DNA from 3 places in the Pseudomonas morbosilactucae genome. Region 3 is predicted to be linked to each of the others. Evidence: riboswitches for the same ligand, from Rfam matches in the RefSeq annotation. Region 3 holds a riboswitch; each other region holds the start of a gene.
The links. Region 3 has a riboswitch for cobalamin ahead of cobW (cobalamin biosynthesis protein CobW). Riboswitches for the same ligand answer to the same signal wherever they lie in the genome.
Positions count from the first base shown of each region.

Region 1 (3,246 bases), on a different contig from region 3:
CCAGGCCCGGGCCAGGCGGTAGTTCCAGACGATGCCTTCATCGATGGGGTCCAGCACGTGGCCGGCGTCCCAGAGTTTGTTGGCCAGGACCTGCAGCACCACCTGCAGGTCGATGTGGGTTTCGCCGATGCTCACCGCTGCCAGGACTCCCAGCAGCAACACCAGGCTGACCCACAGGCCGTGCCCGAGCAGCGGCGCGCATGCCCGGGCGACGCCGAGGGCACTCATGGTTGCGACTGGAGGCGCTGGCTGGCCTGGGCCAGGGCGTCGATGCCGTCGAACAGGCGCAGGCTGGCCTGCATGGCATGGGCGTCAATGATCAGAATGCGGTCGTGCTTGACCGCCTCCATATTGCGGGTCACCGGGTCGTTCTTGAGGAATTGCAGCTTCTTCTGGTAGTCATCGGCCGGAAAGCGGCGGCGGTCCATGCGGGCGATGATCAGGAAGGTCGGGTTGGCCTTGGCGATGGTTTCCCAGCCGACAGTGGGCCATTCCTCGTCGGATTCGATGACATTGCGCATGCCCAGGGTGTTGAGCATGAAGTCGGGAATGCCCTTGCGCCCGGCCACGTAGGGGTCGATATCGAGGTCGGCGCTGGAGAACCAGAACACCGCGGAGGGCGCCTGGCCCTGAGTCGGTGCCGCTTTGGCCACGGCGGCGGCGAGGCGGGCCTTGAGCTGCCCCACCAGTTGTTCGCCGCGCGCTTGCACGTCGAAGATCTGCGCCAGTTGCTCGATGCTCTTGTACAGGCTGTCGATGCGGAAGGTTTCCAGGCGCGTGCCGTCGGCGCCGCTGAGGTTGTCCTTGCCTTCGCAGTCCGACGGCATCAGGTACACCGGGATCTTCAGTTCTTCAAACTGCTCCCGGGTGCCGACCACGCCTTGGGCGCCGACCATCCATTCGAACTGCACCGCCACCAGGCCGGGGCGCTTGCCGATCACCGACTCGAAGCTCGGATCGTTGTCCGCCAGGCGCTCCACGGCGTCGTTCTGCGCCTTGAACTCGGGCAGCACGTCGTTGAACCACAGGGAGGTGCCGGCCAGTTTCGAACCCAAGCCCAAGGCGTAGAGCATCTCGGTGCCGGACTGGCCGATGGTCACGGCGCGGGCCGGGGCCTGGTTGAAGGTCAGGCGGGCGCCGCAGTTTTCCACGGTCAAGGGGTACTGGGTCGCCGGGGCGGCGAGGGCCAGGGAGCTGAAGCCGGCAGCGGCCAGCAGGGTGGCAAGGCGGGGCAGGGACATGAAAGGCGATCTCCATTCGAACGCGTGCACAGGCGGAGCGCACAGGTTTGGAAAACACATCCCACGCCGCGGGCGAAAAAAAGCCCGGGTACAGCGGATCGAGTCGTTGCAGACCGGCCGACGGATGTCCTTCCCGGACACCCCGCCGGTTAGTTGATGACGCTGGCCGGCAGGTCTCCTGACTGGCGCGTCATCACCTGGCTCCAGCCTTCCCGGGGTGACCCAGTGGCATGCTTCGGGAGCAGGCTCGGCGCCTACAGTTGCGGGGGCAGTTCCGTTTCAGCGCTCGCTTGGAGGCTGACGGATTCCCTATTATTTCCTTGCGGAAACCGGCGGGCAGCATGGTAAAGGATAGGCAGACGTCAGACCACGCTTGTTTTTGGCCAGCGGCGGCTGCGCTGCCGCACGGCTGAGTAAAAGGCGTTGAGAATCGCTACGAATTGCCACTGAAATGTTATAGAGTAACCGCCGTTTGCCCCTGGCCGCTCCGGCGGGGCGTCTTAATCCACCCTCTGCGTTGCGAAACCCCCATGACACACGCTGCTGTCCCTCACTCCGGCACCGCTGCCGGCCGCCTGCTTTCCATTGATGCATTGCGCGGGCTGGTGATCGTTTTCATGCTGCTTGACCATGTCCGCGAAACCTTTTTCCTGCATCGCCAGGTGATCGACCCCATGGATGTCACCAGCACCGAGCCGTCGCTGTTTTTTAGCCGGACCCTGGCCCACCTGTGTGCGCCGGTGTTTGTCTTGCTCACGGGGCTGTCGGCGTATCTGTTCGGTGAGAAGTACGCGGGCAAGGCGGATGTCTGCGCCTTTCTGTTCAAGCGCGGCCTGTTCCTGGTGCTGCTGGAAATCACGTTGGTGAACTTTGCCTGGACCTTCCAGCTACCGCCCACGGTGATCTACCTGCAAGTGATCTGGGCCATCGGTCTGAGCATGCTGGCCCTGTCGGCCATGGTCTGGCTGCCCCGGGCGCTGTTGCTGGTGCTGAGTGTGGGGATCATTGCCGGGCACAACCTGCTGGACGGCCTGCACTTTCCCCTGGAGTCGGCCCTGCATGTGCCGTGGGCGGTGTTGCATGACCGCGGTTGGATCGAGTTTTCCGACACCTTGCGCCTGCGCACGTCCTACCCGGTGCTGCCGTGGATCGGCGTGATCGGCCTGGGTTATGCCCTGGGCCCGTGGTTTGCTCGCGGGGCGGACGCGGCCCTGCGTCAACGGCGTTTGTGGCTGTGCGGTGTGGCCGGCCTGCTGGGCTTTGTCGCCCTGCGCCTGGTCAACGGCTACGGCGAGAAGCCCATGGCCCAGGCGGACAGCGCGATGCAGACGCTGATGGGCTTCTTCAACATCACCAAGTACCCGCCGTCCTTGCTGTTCATCACCCTGACCCTGAGCGTCGGCCTGTTGCTGTTGCTGTGGTTCGAGCGGCGCCAGGGCAGTGCCTGGATGCGGCCGCTGACGGTGTTCGGGTCGGCACCGATGTTCTTCTACCTGCTGCACCTGTATGTGCTCAAGGTCCTGTACTTGCTGAGCGTGGCGCTGTTCGGCCTGAACCAGGGCCAGTACTTCGGCTTCGACGGCATCTGGGCCGTGTGGCTGGTGTCGGCCTTGCTGGCGGTGGCGCTGTACCCGCCGGTGCGCTGGTTCTCGGCGTTGAAGGCACGACGCCGGGACATCGCCTGGTTGAAGTACCTGTAGCCCCTGACCGCCCATCGCCCTTTGGGGTGCTGGGCGGTTTTTTTTGTCGACCGAGGCAATGCTCGCTTGAACGGACCAGTGCAACTCTTTACTGTATATAAACCCAGTACCGAGAATCGTCATGCAGCTGATCGACAAGTTGAGCATCCTCGCCGACGCGGCCAAATACGACGCCTCCTGCGCCAGCAGCGGTGCGCCAAAACGCAGCTCCGCCGGCCAGTCCGGGCTGGGCTCGACCAATGGCATGGGCATCTGCCACAGCTACACGCCAGACGGTCGTTGCGTCTCACTGCTGAAGATCCTGC
Region 1 covers NZ_JALQCX010000022.1:38,012-41,257, reverse strand. The annotation lists partial or broken gene M1B35_RS13325 (FecCD family ABC transporter permease) at 1-228, opposite strand, end outside; gene M1B35_RS13320 (ABC transporter substrate-binding protein) at 225-1,241, opposite strand; cobalamin riboswitch at 1,393-1,590, opposite strand; gene M1B35_RS13315 (acetyltransferase domain-containing protein) at 1,772-2,941, shown strand; gene M1B35_RS13310 (putative DNA modification/repair radical SAM protein) at 3,063-3,246, shown strand, end outside.
Region 1: it holds a riboswitch for cobalamin, as region 3 does, so the genes downstream of both, M1B35_RS13320 (ABC transporter substrate-binding protein) here and cobW (cobalamin biosynthesis protein CobW) in region 3, are expected to answer to the same signal.

Region 2 (3,246 bases), on a different contig from region 3:
ATGGCCGCGCGGCCCTGTTCCTGGTCCAAGCCGTTTTCGCCAACGTTGCTGTTGGAGCCCACCGTGACGTACAGCTTGCTCCCGTCTTTGCTGGCAATGACGTTTTTGGTCCAGTGGTGGTTCAACGTGCCGCCGGGCAAGTCGACGACCTTGGTCGGCGCGACGCTGATTTGGGTATCGCCCGTTCGGTAGGGAAAGCGCAGCAGTCGATCGGTGTCGGCCACATACAGGTCGTTGCCCACCAGGGTCATGCCAAATGGTGAGTTGAGCTGATCGATCAATACCGTACGGGTTTCCGCCACGCCGTCGTGATCCTGGTCGCGCAGCAGGGTGATGCGGTTGGCGCTGGGCACTGCGGCACCCGCGCGGCCCATGACCTTGCCCATGACCCAGCCGCGAATGCCCTTGCTGTCATCGGGTTTGGACGGCGCATTGGTTTCCGCCACCAGCACGTCACCGTTGGGCAGCACATAGAGCCAGCGCGGGTGGTCCAGGCCTTCGGCAAAGGCGGAGACCTGGGTGCCGGGCGCCGCGATCGGCTTGGCGCCCTGGGGCCAGCCGATCGCCGGGGCGATGTTCAATGTCGGGATCAGGGTTTTGTTCGGCTCGGGCAAGGTTGGCGTGGGGCCGGTACCGTCGCTGACCTGCAGGCGCGCTGTTTCGCCGCAGGCGGCCAGGCCTGTGGCGACAGCGATCAATAGAAAGGTGTTGGGCTTGAACATGCGGGTTTCCCTATGCGTACACGAGGGGGTGTCTAGTCATAGAGGAACAGCGCTTACCGATGGTTCAAACCGTTCAGCGGGCCTCTTTGAACAGTACGGCGATACCTGGGTGGTAGTTGCCGGCCTCGTTGCGCAGCTTGCGGTAGGCGTAAGGGAAGTACCAGGCAACGGCGCAACTGTGTTCCTTCTGCAGGTCGTCGACCATGTCCTGGAGTTCTTCCGGGGTGGCGCTGTGCTGGGCCTTTTGCGGGGCGACAAACAGGCAGCCAAGCCGCAGGTCGCTGGCGTAGCTGATGCTTTTTGCGGCGCTGGTGGCGTCCAGCAAGGCTTGGGTCAGGTTGAGGTTGTTGACCCGTGGCCAGCGCTGGGTGGCCTGGATGTAGACGCGCTCGTCCTGGCTGGCAATGTAGAGGTCGGCGCGGCTGTTGCGATCGCCGTCTTCCTGCTGTTTTTTGCTCTGGGTCTGTTCCAGGGTGACCATTTCCGCCATCCAGGCTGCGGCAGACAGCAGGCCCAGGTTGGCGTGTTCGTCGAACCAGTACGGTGTTTCGTTATCGCCGCGCACCGCGTTGTAGCGGTCAATGCAATCGAACCAGCGCTCCAGCAGGGGGCGCAGGAATTCCAGTCGTGGATTGCTGATGGTCATGCCTTGCATCGAACTCACCCTTATTGTTTGTGATTGGTCTGGGTTTTTTGCCGTTATGGCTATTTGATATCACTGCTTCCAGTGTGGCACAAGATTGGCGTCATTTTATTGATCTGTGGTGTTCTCCACGTGTCGCCGACGGCCGGCTTTAATTGACGCTCCACCCCCAACCCTCTAACCTTCGCGACTTGTTTCAGGTGCTCTGTGGCCCACGGTCGACAGAGTGAAACAGGGAAGCCGGTGAGTGCACGTTCCTCCAGTGGAACGGGCGACGATTCCGGCGCTGCCCCCGCAACGGTAAATGAGTCAAGACTGCGCCTGATGCCACTGTGTCGAGATCGATGCGGGAAGGCGCGCGGTCCGGCAGTGATGCCCCTCATGAGCCCGGAGACCGGCCTGATCCATCCAACGGCATCACGGTGGGCGATGCCAGGCTTGCGCCTTCTATACCCTTTTTTCCTGCCCCCCGTTATCCAGCCCCAACGGAGAGCTGCCCCATGACTGAATCCCCCGATCGTGACGAACGCCATGTGGCGCGGATGTTGCGCAAAAAAGCCGTGATCGACGAACGCATCGCCAACTCGCCCAACGAGTGCGGTTTGCTGCTGGTGTTGACCGGCAATGGCAAAGGCAAGAGCAGCTCGGCTTTCGGCATGCTCGCGCGTTCCATGGGCCACGGCATGCAATGCGGCGTGGTGCAGTTCATCAAAGGCCGCAACAGCACCGGCGAGGAGTTGTTCTTCCGGCGTTTTCCCGAGCAAGTGCGCTTCCATGTGATGGGCGAAGGCTTTACTTGGGAGACCCAGGATCGCCAGCGTGATATCGCTGCCGCCGAGGCCGCGTGGGCTGTGTCCCGCGAGTTGCTGCGCAACCCGGCCATCGGCCTGGTGGTGCTCGACGAATTGAACATCGCCCTCAAGCACGGTTACCTCGACCTGGATCAGGTGCTCAGCGACTTGCAGGCCCGTCCGCCCATGCAGCATGTAGTGGTAACCGGCCGTGGTGCCAAGCCGGAGATGATCGAACTGGCCGATACCGTCACCGAAATGGGCGTGGTCAAGCACGCCTTCCAGGCCGGCATCAAGGCGCAGAAAGGGGTTGAACTGTGAGCGTCCCAGCATGAGTGAAGTTCGTCATTGCCCGGCGGTGTTGATCGCCGCACCGGCCTCCGGCCAGGGCAAGACCACCGTGACCGCTGCCCTGGCGCGCTTGCACCGTAACCAAGGGCGCAAGGTGCGGGTGTTCAAGTGCGGCCCGGACTTTCTTGACCCGATGATCCTTGAGCGCGCCAGTGGCGCACCGGTTTATCAGCTGGACATGTGGATGGTCGGCGAGCAGGAGAGCCGGCGTCTGTTGTGGGACGCCGCGGGCGAGGCCGATCTGATCCTGATCGAAGGGGTCATGGGGCTGTTCGACGGTACGCCGTCCAGCGCCGATCTGGCCCGGCACTTTGGCGTGCCGGTGCTGGGGGTGATCGATGGCACGGCCATGGCCCAGACGTTCGGTGCCCTGGCGTTGGGGTTGGCCCGTTATCAGCCCGATTTGCCGTTTGCCGGAGTGCTGGCCAACCGGGTCGGCACCCTGCGTCACGCGCAGTTGCTCGAAGGCAGCTTGACCGAAGGGCTGCGTTGGTATGGCGCGTTGTCCCGGGAGATCGGGATCGAATTGCCGAGCCGGCATCTGGGCCTGGTGCAGGCCAGCGAGCTGAATGATCTGGACGTGCGTTTGGACGCCGCGGCGCAAGCCCTGGCCAGCAGTTGCGAAGTGGCCCTGCCGCCGGCCGTGGCCTTTGCCGCGCCCCAGGTGCAGCCAGCCGAGCCGTTGCTGGAGGGGGTGCGGATCGCCGTCGCCCGTGACGAGGCTTTCGCCTTTACCTAC
Region 2 covers NZ_JALQCX010000011.1:298,056-301,301, reverse strand. The annotation lists gene M1B35_RS07990 (PQQ-dependent sugar dehydrogenase) at 1-722, opposite strand, end outside; gene M1B35_RS07985 (hypothetical protein) at 796-1,377, opposite strand; cobalamin riboswitch at 1,547-1,782, shown strand; gene cobO (cob(I)yrinic acid a,c-diamide adenosyltransferase) at 1,866-2,477, shown strand; gene M1B35_RS07975 (cobyrinic acid a,c-diamide synthase CobB) at 2,488-3,246, shown strand, end outside.
Region 2: it holds a riboswitch for cobalamin, as region 3 does, so the genes downstream of both, cobO (cob(I)yrinic acid a,c-diamide adenosyltransferase) here and cobW (cobalamin biosynthesis protein CobW) in region 3, are expected to answer to the same signal.

Region 3 (3,246 bases):
AAAGCTGGGGTAATCCTCCGGCAACTGCTGGGCCGCTTCGGCCAGCAGCGCCAGGCTGGAATCGCCGCTGCACAGGATCACCAGCTCGGCGGGGGTTTGTCCTAAGTCGGCAATGTTGTCATCCGAGACAAATCCGCCGGGCTGGGTCCTGAGCAGGTGCATGGCTTAAACGCTGAGGGCAGCGCGCAGTTGCGCTTCAAGCAGGGCCGCGTCCAGTTCCTGGCCAATCAGCACCAGGCGTGTGGTACGGGCCTCATCGGCGCCCCATTGACGGTCGAAGTGTTTGTCAAAACGGGTGCCCACGCCCTGAATCAGCAAACGCATCGGCTTGTTGGGGATGGCGGCAAAGCCCTTGACCCGCAGGATGCCGTGCTTGACCACCAGTTGGGTCAGGGCGTCCAGCAGCAGGCTTTCTTCGGCCTGGGGCAGTTCGATGGAGATGGAGTCGAAGGCGTCGTGATCGTGGTCATCGTGATCGTCACCGTCGTGGTGGTGATCGTGGTGGCTGTGACGGCTATCGATGTGTTCTTCGGAGCCGGCACCCAGGCCCAGCAACACGTCCAGGGGCAGGCGGCCACTGCTGGCTTCGATGACTTTCACCGCCGGCGGCAGTTCTTCAGCGACTTCCAGGCGCACTTTGGCCAGGTCTTCAGGGCTGATCAGGTCGGCCTTGTTGAGGATCACCAGGTCGGCGCTGGACAGTTGGTCGGCGAACAGCTCGTGCAACGGCGATTCGTGGTCCAGGTTGGGGTCGAGCTTGCGCTGGGCGTCCACTTGGTCCGGGAACGCGGCGAAGGTGCCGGCGGCCACGGCCGGGCTGTCGACCACGGTAATCACCGCATCGACGGTGCAGGCGCTGCGGATTTCCGGCCACTGGAAGGCTTGCACCAAAGGCTTGGGCAGGGCCAGGCCGCTGGTTTCGATCAGGATGTGGTCGAGGTCGCCACGGCGTGCCACCAGCTCACGCATCACCGGGAAGAACTCTTCCTGCACGGTGCAGCACAGGCAGCCGTTGGCCAGTTCATAAACACGGCCATTAGCCTCTTCTTCGGTGCAGCCGATGGAGCACTGTTTGAGGATTTCGCCGTCGATGCCCAGCTCGCCGAACTCGTTGACGATCACCGCGATGCGTCGGCCCTGGGCGTTGTCCAGCATGTGCCGCAGCAAGGTGGTTTTACCTGAGCCGAGAAAGCCGGTGACGATGGTGACGGGAAGTTTGGCCAGTGTTTTCATCGGATGCCCTTTGGCAAGGTGGCGGGCATACGGGACGAGGGCCGCAGCGCCTGGCGCGCGGACGATTTCGCCACCGGATCACCCCGCCCGGTTGTAGTGAGAATCTGTGTCGAGGCAGGTCTCCTGGCTGACGGTGTGCCGGTCGTTCGACCGGCGGCCCCTGCGCCTTCCCGCACGCATGCCGGGAGGCAGCGGGCAGTGGCCGTGCAGAAGCGGAACCGTTCACAGTTGCGGGGGCAGCCGCGGCATTGACCGCGTTCCCGTCTTAGCTTCGGCATGCCGAAGAACCTCGAAGGCGCAAGGCTACGCAGAGCGCGGGGGCCGGTCAATGCGCAATGTGACGAGAGTGGCAACAGCCCCGGCCCAGGCCATTGCGGGTGCCTGGGGCGCTGCACGGTGCCAGTGAGAACGGTTGCCAATTGACGCCCACTCCCCGCCCATGCTCTCCTACACAACTTGTTACGGGTGCCCTTCACAGGGTGAAACGGGAAACCGGTGAATCACGTGCTTTACTCAAAGCCTTGACCAGTCCGGTGCTGCCCCCGCAACGGTAAGCGAGCGAAGTGTCAAATCCACTGTGCCACGGCATGGGAAGGAGACACTTGTCGGCCAGGCGCAAGCCCGACCCCTCGTGAGCCCGGAGACCGGCCCGCTGCACACATAAATAACAAACCCGCGGTGGGCGGGCGCTGTTAAAACCCTGCGGGCCTGCTCGCGGGGTTTTCTTGCGCACGTTGCACCCACTGCCAGACCAGAGGGAAGCGCCATGTCGATCATCAGCAGCACCAGCCATTCCGCCAGCACCACCCACACCCTGAGCCAACGCTTGGTCGCCGCCATCGGCGCGTCGATCCTCGGCGCCTGCCTGGTGTACTTCGCCGGTTTCTCGCACATCGAAGCGGTGCACAACGCCGCTCACGATACCCGTCACAGCGCCGCGTTCCCTTGCCACTGAGACCTGCCCCGATGATCAAGCGCATTGCCCAAACCGCCGGTTTCAGCGGGCTTCTGGCCGCCCTGCTGCTGACCCTGCTGCAAAGTTTCTGGGTCGCCCCGCTGATTCTGCAGGCGGAAACCTACGAGAACGCCCCTGCCGCCGAAGTCCATGAGCACGCCGACGGCGCCATGGCCGCCCACAGCCACGACGCCGAAGCCTGGGAGCCGGAAGACGGCTGGCAACGCGTCCTGTCCACCACCGGCGGTAACCTGGTGGTCGCCGTGGGCTTCGCCCTGATGCTCGCCGGCCTGTACACCCTGCGTGCACCGAACCGCACCTCCCAAGGCCTGCTGTGGGGCCTGGCCGGCTACGCCACCTTCTGCCTGGCGCCGACCCTGGGCCTGCCGCCGGAGCTGCCGGGCACTGCCGCCGCCGATCTGGCACAACGGCAAATCTGGTGGGTCGGCACTGCGGCGTCCACCGCCGTGGGCATCGCCTTGCTGGTGTTCGCCCAGAACTGGCTGCTGAAGGTGCTGGGCGCGGCCATTCTGGCAGTGCCCCATGTGATTGGCGCGCCACAGCCGGAAGTGCACTCGATGCTTGCACCGCAAGCCCTGGAAGCCCAGTTCAAGATCGCTTCGCAATTGACCAATGCCCTGTTCTGGCTGGCCCTGGGCCTGATCAGCGCCTGGTTGTTCCGACGCAAGAGTGACGGTCAATACTCGGCATGATCGACCTGCGCGCGGCGCCGTCCCTGGTGGTCGGCCTGGGCTGCCAGAAAGGCTGCCCGGCAAGCACGCTGCGCGCCCTGCTCGACCAGGCCTTGCAAGCCCATCGCCTTGACCTGCGGCAGGTCAAGGCGCTGGCCAGCATCGACTTGAAGCGTGAGGAGCCCGGCCTGCTGGAATTGGCCGCACAACTGAACCTGCCCCTGACCTGTTTCAGCAGCACTGAGCTGGCCCGCTACGCCCAGCAATTGAGCCACCGCTCGCAGATCGCTTTCGAACGCACCGGCTGTTACGGCGTGGCCGAAAGTGCAGCCCTAGCCCTGGCTGAACAACTGAGCAACGGACCGG
Region 3 covers NZ_JALQCX010000043.1:12,248-15,493, reverse strand. The annotation lists gene cobN (cobaltochelatase subunit CobN) at 1-162, opposite strand, end outside; gene cobW (cobalamin biosynthesis protein CobW) at 166-1,233, opposite strand; cobalamin riboswitch at 1,330-1,540, opposite strand; cobalamin riboswitch at 1,680-1,900, shown strand; gene M1B35_RS22460 (CbtB domain-containing protein) at 2,000-2,188, shown strand; gene M1B35_RS22455 (CbtA family protein) at 2,200-2,901, shown strand; gene M1B35_RS22450 (cobalamin biosynthesis protein) at 2,898-3,246, shown strand, end outside.